2 linked regions of the Desulfomonile tiedjei DSM 6799 genome follow. The protein of the gene in region 1 interacts with the protein of each later gene in a pairwise test. Links are inferred from orthologs where the notes say so. Each region holds a gene or a part of one and is shown on either strand. Other genes may lie near its edges.

What was found.
Region 2: the proteins of uvrA (region 1) and uvrB interact in binary tests that used the Escherichia coli proteins (3 or more experiments, as listed by UniProt). The link is inferred for Desulfomonile tiedjei DSM 6799 from one-to-one orthologs.

The regions. Positions count from the first base shown.
Region 1 is NC_018025.1:2,938,200-2,946,250, reverse strand. The notes cover bases 2,796-6,319. They hold uvrA (excinuclease ABC subunit UvrA), read left to right. Parts: upstream 2,796-3,158; coding sequence 3,159-6,119; downstream 6,120-6,319. Other genes in these bases: DESTI_RS12370 (DNA alkylation repair protein), read left to right, coding at 6,128-6,319. In the rest of the region: DESTI_RS12390 (zinc ribbon domain-containing protein), read left to right, coding at 234-1,232; DESTI_RS12385 (DUF362 domain-containing protein), read left to right, coding at 1,249-2,337; DESTI_RS12380 (hypothetical protein), read right to left, coding at 2,359-2,787; more of DESTI_RS12370, read left to right, coding at 6,320-6,859; DESTI_RS12365 (long-chain-fatty-acid--CoA ligase), read right to left, coding at 6,877-8,051. UniProt on the Escherichia coli protein: The UvrABC repair system catalyzes the recognition and processing of DNA lesions. UvrA is an ATPase and a DNA-binding protein. A damage recognition complex composed of 2 UvrA and 2 UvrB subunits scans DNA for abnormalities.
Region 2 is NC_018025.1:5,120,468-5,127,971, forward strand. The notes cover bases 2,393-5,369. They hold uvrB (excinuclease ABC subunit UvrB), read right to left. Parts: upstream 4,919-5,369; coding sequence 2,867-4,918; downstream 2,393-2,866. Other genes in these bases: DESTI_RS21890 (IS1182 family transposase), read left to right, coding at 2,393-2,482; DESTI_RS21900 (hypothetical protein), read right to left, coding at 5,154-5,369. Outside these bases: DESTI_RS21885 (tetratricopeptide repeat protein), read left to right, coding at 1-338; more of DESTI_RS21890, read left to right, coding at 1,043-2,392; more of DESTI_RS21900, read right to left, coding at 5,370-5,675; DESTI_RS21905 (DUF2059 domain-containing protein), read right to left, coding at 5,675-6,568; DESTI_RS21910 (YbgC/FadM family acyl-CoA thioesterase), read right to left, coding at 6,582-7,007; DESTI_RS30950 (hypothetical protein), read left to right, coding at 7,149-7,325; DESTI_RS21915 (hypothetical protein), read right to left, coding at 7,313-7,504. UniProt on the Escherichia coli protein: The UvrABC repair system catalyzes the recognition and processing of DNA lesions. A damage recognition complex composed of 2 UvrA and 2 UvrB subunits scans DNA for abnormalities.

The sequences.
Region 1 (8,051 bases):
ATCTTTGGCCGGGTGGCATTGGTTGATTTTCGCTATCGAAAACTGGCTTTGAGGTTGATTGCACCAATCGAGCATAAGAACAATCCCTGGCGAACTCACCAGCATGCTGAAGCCATTCTTCATTGAACAACGAAGCAGTTACCTCTTTTCGTTTGCCTTCTGGTACTCTATTCTATATATCCGCCGACCCGGAGAGTCTTTCCGGCACAGCTATTTTCACCAGGGAGCGAAACGTGTCTGAGGACGGCAGAAAAAGAGTCAACGTCAGCAGTTTTCTCGATGATTTCTCGAGAGGGGCTTCGGATCAGGAACTCCGAGAAAAATTCGGCCTCACTCATTCGCAATTGAGCAGGCTGGTGGGAGTCCTCAAGGAAAGAGGGCAACTCACAGCGGAAATAGCGCGGGAGCGAGAAAACAATCTGAAGATTCGATTCGGCAGCCCGCAAGGCCCGCGCGATTCGGAAGAATCGCTGGCAGTGGATCTCAATACCGGCCTGGTGCTGCATTGCCCATCCTGTGGCGCGGCAGTAAAACGAGATGCTCAAAGATGCGAGTACTGCTCGGCACCTCTGGATTTTTCACTCAAGGGAAAAACGATCAACTGCCCGCATTGTTTCGCTGAAATTCCGGCTGACAGCCGCTTCTGCATAAAATGCGCAAAGACCGTGAAAGGTCTGATAAAAGATGGGCTTGTTCTGGAAGACCGTTTGTGTCCCCGTTGCGAACTTCCTATGCGTGCAAGGAAAATTGGAGACTTCTCTGTAATGCATTGCGAGAAGTGTACGGGAAGCTTCATCCCGGAGGAAACTTTCGAGATGATGCAAGAGAACTCGCAACGTGTCGTGGTTTCGATTGATGGAGGCAAACGCGCTCCCGCCCAGAGTGATATGGCAATTCGATACGTGAGGTGCCCAGTTTGCCGAAATGTGATGAATCGAATGAATTTTGCTCGTATCTCGGGAATTATCATAGATTCCTGCAAGGGCCACGGCATGTGGTTCGATCCGGGTGAGGTCGAGAAGATCATGGATTTCGTAGCTAGAGGCGGGCTCCAGAAAGCCAAAATAGAAGAACTGGAACGCCTCAAGGCTGAAGAGAAAATGCAAAAAATCAAGAACATGCAAATCTCCGGACGCGGAACATCGGATTCCTGGGACAACTATCCGGGAGCACAGGGAGCTCTTTACACCGCGGACATCGTCGGGTGGGTCTGGGATTTGTTGAAAAGGTAAAACTGCGAGGAAATATATGGAAAAATCGATTGTTGCGGTGCAAAGAGCAACGCCTGAGACAATACTTGAAGATGTCAGAACAGCCATGGAAAACGCGAGGTTCAGAGATTATCTGGATCCGGCAGCCCCGGTAATCCTCAAAGACAATATTTCCTGGCACTTTCCCTTTCTCGGGGCAAATACTACACCATGGCAACTGGAAGGAGTGATCCTCACTCTGAAAGATGCCGGATACAACGATATTGTCTGCGTTCAGAACGAGACGGTGGTGACAGATGCATTCAAAGGGGAACAGCTCAATAAGTACGTTCCGATCTTCAAGAAGTACAACATACCGGTACTCTATAATTTCCGTAAGGAAGATATGCGCTGGATTCGGTACATTCCCAAAGCAAAAATGCGGGTGCTCGACGATATTTACCCGGAAGGGATAACAATTCCGGAATATTTCATAGGCAAGAATATCGTGCATCTTCCCACGGTAAAATGCCACATTTACACGGGCACCACCGGGTCCATGAAGAATGCGTTCGGAGGATTGCTCACCACCCGGAGACATTATACCCACTCAGTCATTCACGAAACGCTGAACGATCTGCTGGCAATTCAGAAAGAGATTCACGCCGGGATCTTCACTGTCATGGATGGAACGATTTGCGGAAACGGCCCGGGCCCCCGGACTATGATTCCGGTGGAAAAGGATCTGATGCTCGCAGCAGGCGACTGTACAGCTATCGACGCTGTGGCAGCGAAGCTGATGGGGTTCAATCCGTTAGATCTGAATTTCATCCGGATTGCCCACGAATCGGGCCTGGGACAGGGAGACCTCAGGGATATCGAGATCGTCGGAACGGACATTTCACAAGAAAGTTGGGGTTTTACAGTTGGGAATAATGCCGCTTCGCTGGTAGGCAGATTCATCTGGTTCGGACCGCTCAGATCCGTGCAGAAGCTGTTCTTCAGGACCCCGCTCGTATACGCTTTCGTGTTCGGATCTTTTTTCTATCACGATTTCGTTTACTGGCCTCTAAAAGCAAAACCCCAAATGGAGGCCTTCAAGAAGACCAGCAAATGGGGAAAGCTCTTTGACCTGTATCCGGCCTAGCGGAAAAAGGAAGGCCTCGTCTTAAATGTCCCGGAAGAACTGACTAGTGAGGTGATCATTCAGTTCTTTCCTGACCTGAGCCTGTACCGATTTCAGGTCTTTTCGCCACTGCTCGATCTTTTCCAGTGCTTCTTCTTCCCATGGAAGCCGCGCTGCAGGATCTTTTACCAGGATATCTCGTTCCAGTTCCTTGGGCACGGGTGATTGCAACAGCCTCTGATACTTGGTCTTGATTCTCCTGATCACGTGGAGAAGTTTGAGAAGATCGTCTCTCGATAGTTGGCGTTGCGGTTTACCGGAGCGGTTTTTGGGGATAAGATTCAGTTCCTCCAGTGGCGTCCCCTCTTTAAGGGCCTTGTTAATGATTTGTTTGAGGTGGCGGTAATTGCTTTTGAAGTCACCGGGAGGTTCGGAGACTCCATCGGCCGGATTGGAAAAAGAAAACAACATAACCATACCTCCTAGCGGAAAGGTGAGACACCCGAGAGAGGTCCGACGTGCCTGACTCTCGGAAACACTGGCGAAATAACACGCCCCCCTGGGTTAGTCAAGCAATAGTTTATAGTTTTCGTGCATCTTCCCGAAGAAATAGTAAAAATGTTAGTTCAGCACTGGGAAAGACCGTTTCCGGCGCGTTCCGAGGCCCTCCCCTTTACACCAGCCGCCACATGCTGTTAATTCTTACCAGGCCTTTCGGGGGAAATTGGATGTCCCCCGATTAATCGACAGGCCGGCAATGTTGCACGAAAAAACAGCGGCGGACGCGTGTTCGCCCCAATTTTTCGGGTTGAATCGACTCGGATCAGGGAACTCGGTTTATCGTGGGAGCAAAAGAAATTATCATCAAGGGTGCGCGGGAGCATAACCTCAAGAATATCGATATTAACATTCCTCGCGACAAGCTCGTCGTAATAACAGGTCTTTCCGGCTCAGGAAAATCCACTCTCGCTTTTGACACCATCTATGCAGAAGGTCAAAGGCGCTATGTGGAGTCGTTATCTGCATACGCAAGGCAATTTCTGGAGATGATGGATAAGCCTGACGTCGATCTAATAGAAGGACTCTCCCCTGCAATAAGCATCGAGCAGAAGACTACTTCCAAGAATCCTCGCTCTACAGTAGGTACGGTCACTGAAATCTACGATTATCTGCGTCTTTTGTACGCACGAATCGGAGTTCCTCATTGCTGGGAATGCGGACGGCCCATCAGTTCAATGACAGTCCAACAGATGGTCGATCAGGTTCTCGGTTTTCCCTCGGGGACTCGAGTGCATTTGTTGGCTCCCATAGTTACCGGCAGGAAGGGAGAGTATCAAAAGGAATTACAGCACCTGCAGCGGGAAGGCTATGCGAGGGTGAAAATTGACGGGCAACTCCGGGGTCTTTCGGATGAGATACAACTGGAGAAGAATAAGAAACATTCTATTGAGGTGGTGGTAGATCGGCTAGTAATCAAAGAAGGTGTGGAGAAACGCCTCACTGATTCCATGGAACAAGCTGTGAAGCTCGGTCAAGGCATCGTCATGGTCGAAGAGTTGGGGGGACCTGTTCATCTGTTCAGTGAGAAGTTCGCCTGTCCGGAGCACGGGGTGTCTCTGGGAGAAATGTCACCTCGTCTGTTTTCGTTCAACAACCCTTTTGGCGCATGTGAGACCTGCGGGGGGCTCGGCGTAAAGATACGATTCGATCCTGACCTTGTGATTCCCGATCCGGATCTTTCTCTGAAAAAAGGGGCAATCGCACCCTGGGAAAAACGGGGCTCCATCTTCTTTTATCAGATGATTGAAGCTCTGGCACAGCACTATGGTTTTAATTCGGATACACCGTTCCGCAAGCTTTCCGAAAAAGTGCAGGGAGTCATTCTCCACGGATCCGGACACGAAGAGATCGATTTCTCCTATGAACGTGACGGCCGGAAACACTATTTTCGCAAGAGTTTCGAGGGAGTCTTACCGAACCTGGAACGACGATATCGTGAATCCGAAAGAGACGAGCTGGACGAGGAATTCACTCGATTCATGAGCTCCATTCCCTGTCCGACCTGCGAAGGGGCCAGGCTCAAGAAAGAGGCCCGGTTCGTACTCATAGAAGATATGCCGATCCACAAGTTGACTGCTCTCTCCGTGAGGGAGACTGTTCGTTTTGTCGAAAATCTCAAGCTGGATGCCCGCCGAACTGAAATCGGAAGACGTATCATTAAGGAAATAAGGGACCGCCTCGGTTTTCTGGAGAAAGTGGGCCTGGGATATCTTACTCTGGACAGGTCCTCGGCCACTTTGTCCGGGGGGGAATCGCAGCGTATACGATTGGCCACGCAGGTAGGATCGTCTCTGGTAGGTGTGCTCTATATCCTCGACGAACCGAGCATAGGATTGCACCAGCGTGACAACCGTCGGTTGCTCTCCACGTTAATGGACTTACGGGATCAGGGCAATTCCGTTCTTGTCGTTGAGCACGACCCCGAGACAATCCTGAATGCCGATCATGTAATCGATATGGGGCCCGGTGCGGGTCGCATGGGAGGTGAAATTGTCTTCTCCGGGAAACCGGCTGATATTCTCAAGAGCGAAGATTCGCTCACGGGAAAGTACCTTTCTGGCCGCGAGTTTATCCCGGTACCAAAGAAGAGACGTTCCAAAGGGAAAAAGAAGATTACGATTCGAGGTGCACGTGCAAATAATCTCAAGAATATTGAAGTGGCGATTCCTTTAGGTGTGTTTAATTGCATAACCGGGGTCTCGGGATCTGGAAAAAGCACGCTGGTCATGGATATTCTCTACCGAGCACTGGCACAACGACTCTATAAGAGCAAAGATAAAGCCGGAGAGATCGATTCCATTGAAGGAATGTCCCTGGTGGACAAAGTAATAGATATAGACCAGAGCCCCATCGGTCGCACTCCTCGATCGAATCCGGCCACGTATACCGGCGTGTTTACCTTCATCAGAGAGTTATTCGCAAATCTACCGGAATCCAAGGTCCGTGGTTACAAGCCGGGCCGCTACAGTTTCAACGTGAAAGGTGGAAGGTGTGAAGCGTGCAGAGGTGATGGCATCATCAAGATAGAAATGCATTTTCTTCCGGACGTGTACGTAAAATGTGAGGTCTGTAAAGGGAAACGATACAACCGAGAGACGCTCGACATTCGCTACAAGGGCAAAAATATATCCGAAGTATTGGATATGACGGTGAATCAGGCTGCAGAATTCATGGCCAATATTCCTTCCGTGTTCAACAAATTACAAACAATTCAGGCAGTAGGACTCGGATATATCAAGCTCGGTCAGGCCGCGACGACTCTCTCCGGAGGAGAGGCACAGCGCATAAAGCTTTCCCGTGAACTTTCGAAACGAAGTACAGGCAGAACGCTGTATATACTCGACGAACCCACTACAGGTTTGCACTTCGCAGACGTGCGGAAGCTTCTGGATGTTCTCATGAGCCTTGTGGATGCCGGCAACACCGTCGTTGTTATCGAGCACAATATGGATGTCATCAAAGTTGCGGATCACATCATCGATCTGGGACCTGAAGGCGGAGACGAAGGAGGCACCATCATAGCTCAGGGGACTCCCGAGCAAGTCTCTGCGACGCCCGGATCGTATACCGGGCTTTACTTAAAAGAGGTCCTGGAAAACGACAAAGGATATCAACCTTTTTCCATTGATACGGAACAGGTGGCAACTGTTGTGCTTAGCCATCAGAACAATACGACTCCCACTCGGGAACGTCGCAAGGCCGCCAAACCCGGCGTCCGAAAATCAGCCTCGCGACTGAACTGAGGCAAATTTTGAAGAAATCACTACCAAACCGCAGCAACAAAGAGCTCATGGAATGGATTCTTGCGACATTCGAGTCATGCCGAAATCCGGAGGCAGTCCTGGGAATGGCTCGTTACGGTATCAGTCCTGAGAAAACATACGGAATCTCCATTCCCCGCCTGCGAAAGATCGCTCGTGAAGTCAGAAGAAATCATCAGTTGGCGATTTTGTTATGGGATTCAGGCATTCATGAGGCACGCATACTCGCTTCTATGATTGCAGTCCCCTCGGAGCTTACTGAAGAGCAGATGGATTCCTGGGTGAGAGATTTGGATTCCTGGGATGTCTGCGATCAGTGCTGCAACAATTTTTTCCGCAAGACTCCGTTTGCCTGGGACAAGGCTCTGGAATGGAGCAGACAGCAGGAAGAATTGGTGAAAAGAGCCGGATTCGTTCTTATGGCGACTTTGGCCGTACATGAGAACAAAGAGCCGGATGAACGTTTCGTGCGATTCTTTTCCATCATAAAACGGGAATCTTCAGACGAGAGGAACTTCGTAAGAAAAGCGGTAAACTGGGCACTCAGGCAAATCGGAAAACGTAATGTGGTTTTGAACCGGGCAGCCATAGAATGCGCGGAACGAATCCGGAACATGGATTCCAAAGCGGCTCGATGGATAGCAGCGGATGCTCTGCGGGAATTAACGAGCGAAGCTGTTCAGAGAAGGATACCGGAAGTCAGGAGACCTTCTCTGCGATGAGAAGGTCTCCCGATTCTTTATGATGATTTGGCAGATTTTGCCTGATCGAGGCGTCGCAACTCTTTTCGCAGAATCTTTCCTACCGCACTCTTGGGGAGTTCTTCCACGAACTCGACATACTTGGGCACTTTGTACTTCACCAGATTCTTCTTGCAGAATTCGATAATTTCTTCCGGTGTCGCATTTTCACCAGGCTTCAGCACGACGAACGCTTTGATGCGTTCTCCCGAATAGGCATCCGGTACGCCGATGACGCATGCTTCCATGACCTTGGGATGCGTGAATAGGACTTCGTCCACGTCACGAGGATAGATATTGAATCCCCCTGAGATGATCATATCCTTTTTTCGATCCACAATGCTGTAAAAACCATCTTCATCGCAAATAGCGATGTCGCCGGTGAGGAGCCAGCCTTCTTTCAATGTGGCAGATGTTTCATCAGGCCTGTTAATGTATCCTGTCATGATTTGCGGCCCTTTCAGGCACAATTCTCCCGGCTGGCCCTGTTCGGTAATTTCTTTCGTATAATCGTCCACATCCACAATCTTGGCGTTGGTATTGGAAATGGGAAGTCCGATGGTTCCTGGTTTTGTTCTGGCGCCGAATGGGTTGATATGTGTGACAGGAGAAGACTCGGTCAAACCGTAACCTTCACAAATCTGCGCACCCGTGAGCGCCTCAAAATTCTTAATAGTTTCTAGCGGGAGTGGAGCCCCCCCGGAGAAGCATCCCTTTAGTGATGTAATATCGTATTTCTTGAGATCCGGGAAATTGATCATACCGTTGTACAATGTCGGCACTGCAGGCATATACGTGGCTTTGCTCTTGCTGATACCCTCCAGGATCGACTGTGGCTCGGGTTTGGGGATCAAAACGATAGCCCATCCATTGTAGATGGACATGTTCATTGCAGTCGTGAGACCGAATGAATGGAAAAACGGCAGGCAACCGATTGCTATTTCTCCTCCCTGTTCGAAACCGGGGAACCAGGCGAGGCATTGCTGCACATTGTACGACAGATTACCGTGGGTCAGTTGCACTCCTTTGGATACTCCCGTTGTGCCTCCAGTGTAAATCAGTGCCGCCGTGTCCTGCATCTTCGATTTGTGAGGCTCCTTTATAGGAGCATTGTTCTTGACAAGATCGGTGAACTCATAAATATCCGGACCGGCAGGGGTATTCAGATGCATAC
Region 2 (7,504 bases), 2.2 Mb from region 1 along the record:
ACGGTCCGCCGCACAGGTTTCTTCTTGATACCGGTGCAACGTTTTCCCTGATAAGCCGAGAGCTTCTGACTCAAATTCAGCAAGAAACGGAAGTGAAATCTGCCGGCAAAGCACGAGTAAAGACTGCTGATGGTTCGGAGCACATGGTGACGCGATACAAAGTCAAAAATGCATTTCTTTTCAATTTACCGCTCGGGGAAGTGGAAGTTCACGTATTTGATAAGAATGCAGGCGTCATCACCAATCTTCTCGGAATGCACAGCATTAAAAATATTTCTGTCTCCATTGATGCTCAGAGCAAGAAGGCTCACATCACAAGAAAGCAATCGCTGGATTAATACCATTTTGCGTTCAAGATGCTTACCACTGACCTAGCTTCGCAGGTCAGGTCCGTGCTTCCGCCTCTCAGTTAAGAACATCTTGAATGCAAGTCCGTATAACTGTGCTCGCGCTCGAAGGGGGTTCAAACGGAAACAGCCGCACGCTTCTTCAACAGAGCGATGCGGCTGAAAGTAGAACCGTAATGAATATGTTATAGCAAATGTCAGAATTCTTGCCCGATTGCGAAAAGCGCTTCTCGAAAATCGGTGGGTGCCGTGCCTCCGTGCCGGCACATTTTTACACAACAAATCGACTAGTTAGGCCCGGCAGGGACGCCAGGCCCCACCGTTCCCTATGAAGGATAGGGGTGTTCAAAACGTCAGGAATTATGTCAACAGCTATAGAAGAGACTATGCAACCATTCAGTTACGCATGAGAGGAGGTTTCTTCAGCCCCGAAGGGTCTTCCCAACAGTAGCCGTGGGTGCAAACCCACGGAAGCGATACGGCAAGTCCTATGTCTTCAGGACCCTGAAAGGGGTCAACCAATAACATTTGGGAATCATTGCCTGTTGGTCGACCCTTTCAGGGTCTTTGAACCATGCTTATGGACATGGCGCTGTCCACGGGTTGACGAAACTGTCTCAAAACTCCATTTTGGGCTCGCGATTTGCCAAGAGATGTACTAGAAAGGAGAGGAATTCAACAACCACGAGGCTGTCATGGGCAAACAGATCCGGGCCGATTACGAACAGATCTTGATGTTTCCGCCGTCAGTGGAAGACTGGGTGGCTAAGGATCACCCGGCGCGCTTTATCCGAGATTTCGTGGATTCCTTGGATCTGTCCGAGTTGGGAATCGAGGTTCCCGACAGCGATACAGGACGTCCTCCGTATGCGCCAGATCTTCTGTTGAAGGTGTGGCTTTTCGGATACTTCAATCGGATCAGGAGTACCCGTAAGCTTGAAAAGGGTTGCCTTGAGAATATGGGGCTGATTTGGCTGACGGGGATGAATGCTCCGGATCATAATTCCTTATGGCGATTCTTCAAGGCGAACAAGAAATCATTGAGGCATCTGTTCAGACAGTCGATTCGTGTTGCTCTGAAGGCCGATCTGATCGGTCTAGCTCTTCATGCCGTGGACGGGACCAAGATCCAAGCCGTCTCATCCAACGACAAGGCTCGGGGTCGTGAGCACCTGGAGAGGTTTCTGGAAAGTGTTTCGGAGAGATTGGACCGCACGATTGCCGATGCGATGACTGAGATAGAGAGAGCCGAGCGGGAAGAGACCGGTGAGTATCGCCTTCCGCAGTCCATGCAAGACGGATTGAAACGGAAACAGCGGATACAAGAGGCTCTGAAGGAGTTGGATGAATCGGACAAGAAGTCAGTTCACCCTTCGGAACCGGAAGCTCGCTTTATGAAGAATCGCCGGACCAAAGACTTGTCGTACAACGCTCAGGCGGTTGCCGACCAAAAGAGCGGCCTTATCGTGGCCGCAGATGTGGTCACGGATGGGGCCGACAACGGGCAATTGGTCCCCATGCTCGACAAGGTGAAAGAGAATCTGGGCGCTGTGGCAGAGGAAAATGTGGCGGACGGGGGATATTTTTCCTCAGGGCAGATAGGTCTGGCCCATGAGCGAGAATACGGCATTCTTATCGGGAAATCGTCAGGGGAAATTGTTTCCGAGAGAGGTGCGGATGAGGATCTCTATCACCGATCCCGGTTCGTCTTTGATCAGGAGCGTGATTGCTTCATATGCCCTGAAGGGCGCTTGTTGCCTTTTCATCAGCGGAAAATTAACGGCAAGAACCACAATGAGGTTCGCAGGTATCACTGCAAGGATTTTCTAACGTGTCCCAATCGCTGGAAATGCTCCAAGAGCAAGAACGGACGCCTCATAGACCTCAGCGTTTACGAGGCGGCCCTAGAACGACACCGCAGCAAGAGGGAAAAACCAGAGAACAAAGAGCGCCTGAAGACTCGAAAGAAGATTATCGAGCCACCGTTTGCCTGGATCAAGAGCGCATTAAGCTTTCGGCGATGGACCGTGGCCGGAATCGACAACGTAAAGGCCCAGTGGGACCTTATTTGCACGACCATAAATCTCAGGAAGCTCTACCACCATTGGGTATCCGGCGAGGTGGCATTCACGTAAGCAGCCGGAGGGAGACCATGACCTTATAACGGACAGTACACTCGGATCGAACCTCGCCTGATCTTCACTTGACGGGACTGCTTTTTTCCCAGAAGCAGGTCCTCCCGTCCGGCTTGCGTGATTCGCCGCAGTGCGCAGGTTTTGAGACGCTTTCTGACACCCGTGGCTACAATCGGGGCGCCCTTCCAGGGCGTGCCAGGTTATGACTAGATGGTTACATGGCTGTTGCTTTTTATCCACTTTACAAGAGGAAGAACCAGGGATTTTGGTCTAAATCCCTGAAACCAACCCGGATCCCAATTTAGAAAAGGGGAACGTTGGCTGCCAGCTTGATTGTCGCAAATGACCATTCAAGCAGCCGTGAGGCGATTACGACCATTGCCATCAATGCAAAATTCTTTCCCGCGGCTGACGCTTCTCAGGACGCTGCTTTCCGAATGCTGCTCCAAAAGTGAGCTGATGCTGTTCCAGCGCACGAATCTGATCCCGTAATTCGGCAGCCTTCTCAAACTCCAGGTCCCGAGCTGCAGCGAACATCCGATCCGTCAGTTGTTTGATCAGACCGGGAATCTCGTCCGGAGCCACGTCGGGTAGATCGGGTTTCTTCTCAACTTCCACCGTGACGTAATCCTGTTCCGCGAGAGAAGAGAGGATGTCGGTGATGTTCTTACGAACCGTTTCCGGCGTTATGTCGTTTTCGACATTGTATTCCTGCTGGAGACGCCGTCTTCGCGTGGTCTCCTCCGTAGACTTGCGGATGGATTCAGTCATGTGGTCTGCATACAGAATCACCGTGCCTTCCACATTACGAGCAGCCCTACCGGAAGTCTGGATCAGCGAACGCTCCGACCGCAAGAACCCTTCCTTGTCTGCATCCAGAATAGCAACGAGAGCCACTTCAGGAATATCCAGACCTTCTCGCAGAAGATTGATTCCCACCAGCACGTCGAATTTCCCCAAGCGCAGATCGCGAATGATTTCCATGCGTTCTATGGTGTGGATTTCAGAATGCAGGTACTTCACCCGAATTCCCAGGCCTGCATAGTATTCGGTAAGGTCTTCCGCCATCTTCTTTGTGAGCGTGGTGACCAGCACTCTATGACCCTGATCGATACGTTTGCGGATTTCACCTAAAAGATCGTCCACCTGATTGGAAGCGGGCCGCAGTTCAATCATCGGGTCGGTCAGGCCGGTGGGACGAATGATCTGCTCTATTACCCGGTCTTTGCTCCTCTCCAGTTCATATGGGCCGGGAGTTGCCGAGACGTAAATGGCTTGATTCACGTGAGATTCAAACTCTTCAAACTGCAACGGCCGATTATCCAGCGCACTGGGAAGCCGAAATCCATAATCGACCAGGTTCTGTTTTCTGGCTCGATCTCCTCTGAACATGCCGCCCAATTGAGGTATGCTGACATGGGATTCATCGATCATAAACAGGGAATCTTTGGGAAAATATTCCAGGAGCGTAGGCGGAGGCTCGCCAGCATTGCGGCCGGTGAGATATCGGGAATAGTTCTCGATACCGCTGCAGTAGCCCATTTCCCTGAGCATCTCCACATCGAATTTGGTTCTTTCCTCTATGCGCTGAGCCTCTATGAAACGATTCTGGTCGCGAAAGAACTCCACCCGCTCTTTCATTTCCTCAAGAATGGCATTTACAGACGAAAGCAGTCTGGATCTTTCCGTCACGTAATGGCTTGCCGGATAAATCGCAACCTTTTCGAGCGAGCGAATCACTTTTCCCCTGAGTGGGTCAATCTCATAGAGTGACTCGACTGTATCGCCAAAGAATTCTATCCGGAGCGCAACCGATTCTTCGTAAGCAGGAAATACTTCAACAACATCGCCTCGGACTCGAAAGGTTCCCCGGTGGAAGTCTATGTCATTCCTCTCGTACTGGATTTCCACGAGCTTCCGTAACACTGAATCCCTATCGGCGTCCTCTTTATCAATGAGGTGCACGAGCATGTTTTGATACGATTCCGGAGATCCGAGACCATAAATACACGAAACCGACGCTACGATTATGACATCCTGCCGTTCCAGAAGAGATCTTGTCGCAGAATGTCTCATTTTGTCTATCGTTTCGTTGATGCTTGAGTCTTTTTCAATGTACGTGTCAGACTGCGGTATATAGGCTTCCGGCTGGTAATAGTCATAATAGGATACAAAGTACTCTACCGCATTCTCAGGGAATAATCCTTTGAATTCGGCGAATAATTGAGCAGCCAGCGTCTTGTTCGGGGCAAGCACGAGCGTGGGTTTTTGCACTCTTTCAATGACATTGGCCATGGTATACGTCTTCCCCGAGCCAGTCACACCCAACAAAACCTGATGCTTCAACCCGTTCTCCACACCAGTCGCTAAAGCATCTATGGCTTGAGGTTGATCGCCCTTGGGTACGTAATCGGAATATATCTGAAACGGCCGCATGTATCTGTTCCTCAACTTCGTATTCAAGGCAGTAATATCGGGGAAACCCTTCTTGTAAGAAGTGTTTCCCCGAACCCCATCCCAAGAACTTTCAATATTTGGCTACATCCTTGTTTGCTTCGCAAACTAACGATGCAGCCGAAATGTTGAAAATTTCTTGGAAGAGCTTGGGAAACCTCTTCTACAAAGAAAGTTCCTCCAACACTACTACTTAAATGCGAACATATGACGTTCTTCATTTTAAAGATGGTTTAAGGATCTTAAGGGAATTATGGATTTTCCGTATTACTTTTTCCAGGTTCTTGAATCCCTCGGTTCGATCCGAAATCACCATCTGGAGCACTCGTTCCTCAGCAATGTAATACTGTACAAGCTGGACAAGCTGTAGACCGCGATGATCTTTATAAAGAAAAATAGTGTAGCCTTGAGTTCCGTCAAGTCCCTTAATTTTACCCTCTTCGAGAACCGAGCTATTCTTCATCTCCTGTTTCAGCTTTCGGAAGAGGTCTGCAATCGTTTCTGCCGTAACAGGACCTTTCTTTTGGCGCTCCTGGATGAAAACGCTTATTCTTAAGGTGGCTCCTGGGTGAAAGATCTTGATCTCGTTCTCTCCGGCAGTTTTCAGGGTCATGGATGTCGGGTAATCGAACGTGAATCTCCCCGCCGGATCGGCATATTTCGAAAAACCGTCTTGCCCGGATGCAGTTCCCGAAAGCACTATCGAGAGGATGATTATGAGAAACGTTGCTCGCGTCATCACTCCTCGCGACTCCACCCGCGTTTACGACGTGTCGATTTTTCTTCCTTTTCATCAGCAGGAGGACGCTTTAGGTCCGACAATGCCTGCCCAAGGGTTCGTGCCAATTCGTACGTTGCGATTTGCAGGCCGTTGATTATTCTCGACCTGAACCACCGATCCGGTTCGGATTCGCGGAATACTGCCAGATTTTCCAATTCCTTGTCGCTCAAGTGCCTGAATGTGTAGGCGATGGTTGTGATTGCCGTTTCCCCTATTCTGCTCTTTTCAAAGCCGAGCCCTTTTTCCACCATACCGATTTTTTCGTGTAATCGGTCGTCGTTTGCTGCATTTTCAGGGTCCGATCCGGAGAGCAGTCCTTTAATGACACTTTTTACGAGAACTTGATTGTTGCCATAAACATCTTCTGCCACAACGATTCTTCTCATAAGCTCTAAACGTTCGTCATCCTGTGATGCAGCCATCTTTCGGCTTTCTCGAATATTCTTCAGCAGAGCGGGATCCAGAGCGTTTTCCTGGGCGCGTGCAACTTTTTTTCCCAGAGACGATTCATAAAATTCTACTACTTTTCCGAGATATTCCTGTTTCAACTCATCTCGGATAGAAGAGCGCAAGATTTTCAGCAGGGTATCTTGGGCGGAATTCTTCTTAAGCAACGCTTCGGTTTCGTTCCTCGATCTGGAGTCCGGAAACACATCGGAGGGAACCGAGGCCAAGACAGATTTCGGCAAGGCGTCGAGCTGACCTGATATACCGGAAATTCTGAGTGCTTGATCGATCAGACTGTCTGTGCGATCGGCGAATGTCGCCTGAGAGGTAAACAAGACCAGAAAAAGCGTCAATACAACTGATGCGCAGCTTGATCGTCGAGGTATCGTGTTGATGTCCTGCAATTGGGTTACACCTTTAAAGCGAATGGAATTCCGAAGGAATCTGTTTCAGTTCCCCTTCCGGACTGACGGCCACCAGAGTAACCGTTGCTGTAATAAGATAATCCCGAGGCTCGCCTTGACGGGTTATTATCTGTTTGACAACAATTCTGAACCGCGTCGTGCTTTCAATCCAGGTCCGTACGACCAGGGAATCCCCCAGTTTTGCGGGAGCATGGAATACAATCTCGACCTTGTGCACCATGAACAGGTACCCGTTATTGTGGTACTCCGCGACGCTCGACAAACGCTTTTCAACGTATTCCGTACGGGCTCGTTCCAGGAATTTTAAGTAATTGGCATGATATACTACTCCCATGCAGTCTGTATCCTCGTAGTACACCTTGCATTCGAAGAGCAGCTCTACCGGACGTGTCGGTCTGGTTGCCGACTTGGATTCCACAGGCTCCAAGGTCGTGTCCTTTCAGAAGATATTTCTGAAACGCGTTGAAACGCCTTCGGCGGCAGGATAGCAAAGAAATGCATATTCTTCTAGCCAGCCGTCTCTGGTAGTGTAGGAAAAAGGAATCGCAGAGGATGTGGGATGCAAAAGATTGAAATGGCCGGATTCATAATAGCGCCAGTAGTTGGGCTGTCCGGTGTCTTAGTAATTGCTGCAGCAATTCTGTTGCAGGCGACCGGGGCTCTCGCATTACATACAGTCAGTCTCAATCCTGAAAAATCCGGTAGAATGACGGAAAGCCACTTTCAACGCCAATAGTGTTGCATGGATCGAAAGACGAATATGATACCTATTCCGAACGCCAAGAACCACCAGTATGTACGTCGAGAACGTGGTGAAGGCGAAGCGTAAAATCTGGAGATGCTGATCCATATGAGCCCGATACCACAAACTGCGTCTGTTATGGGAGTAACCCATCCGGGTACTCTGAGTTTCGT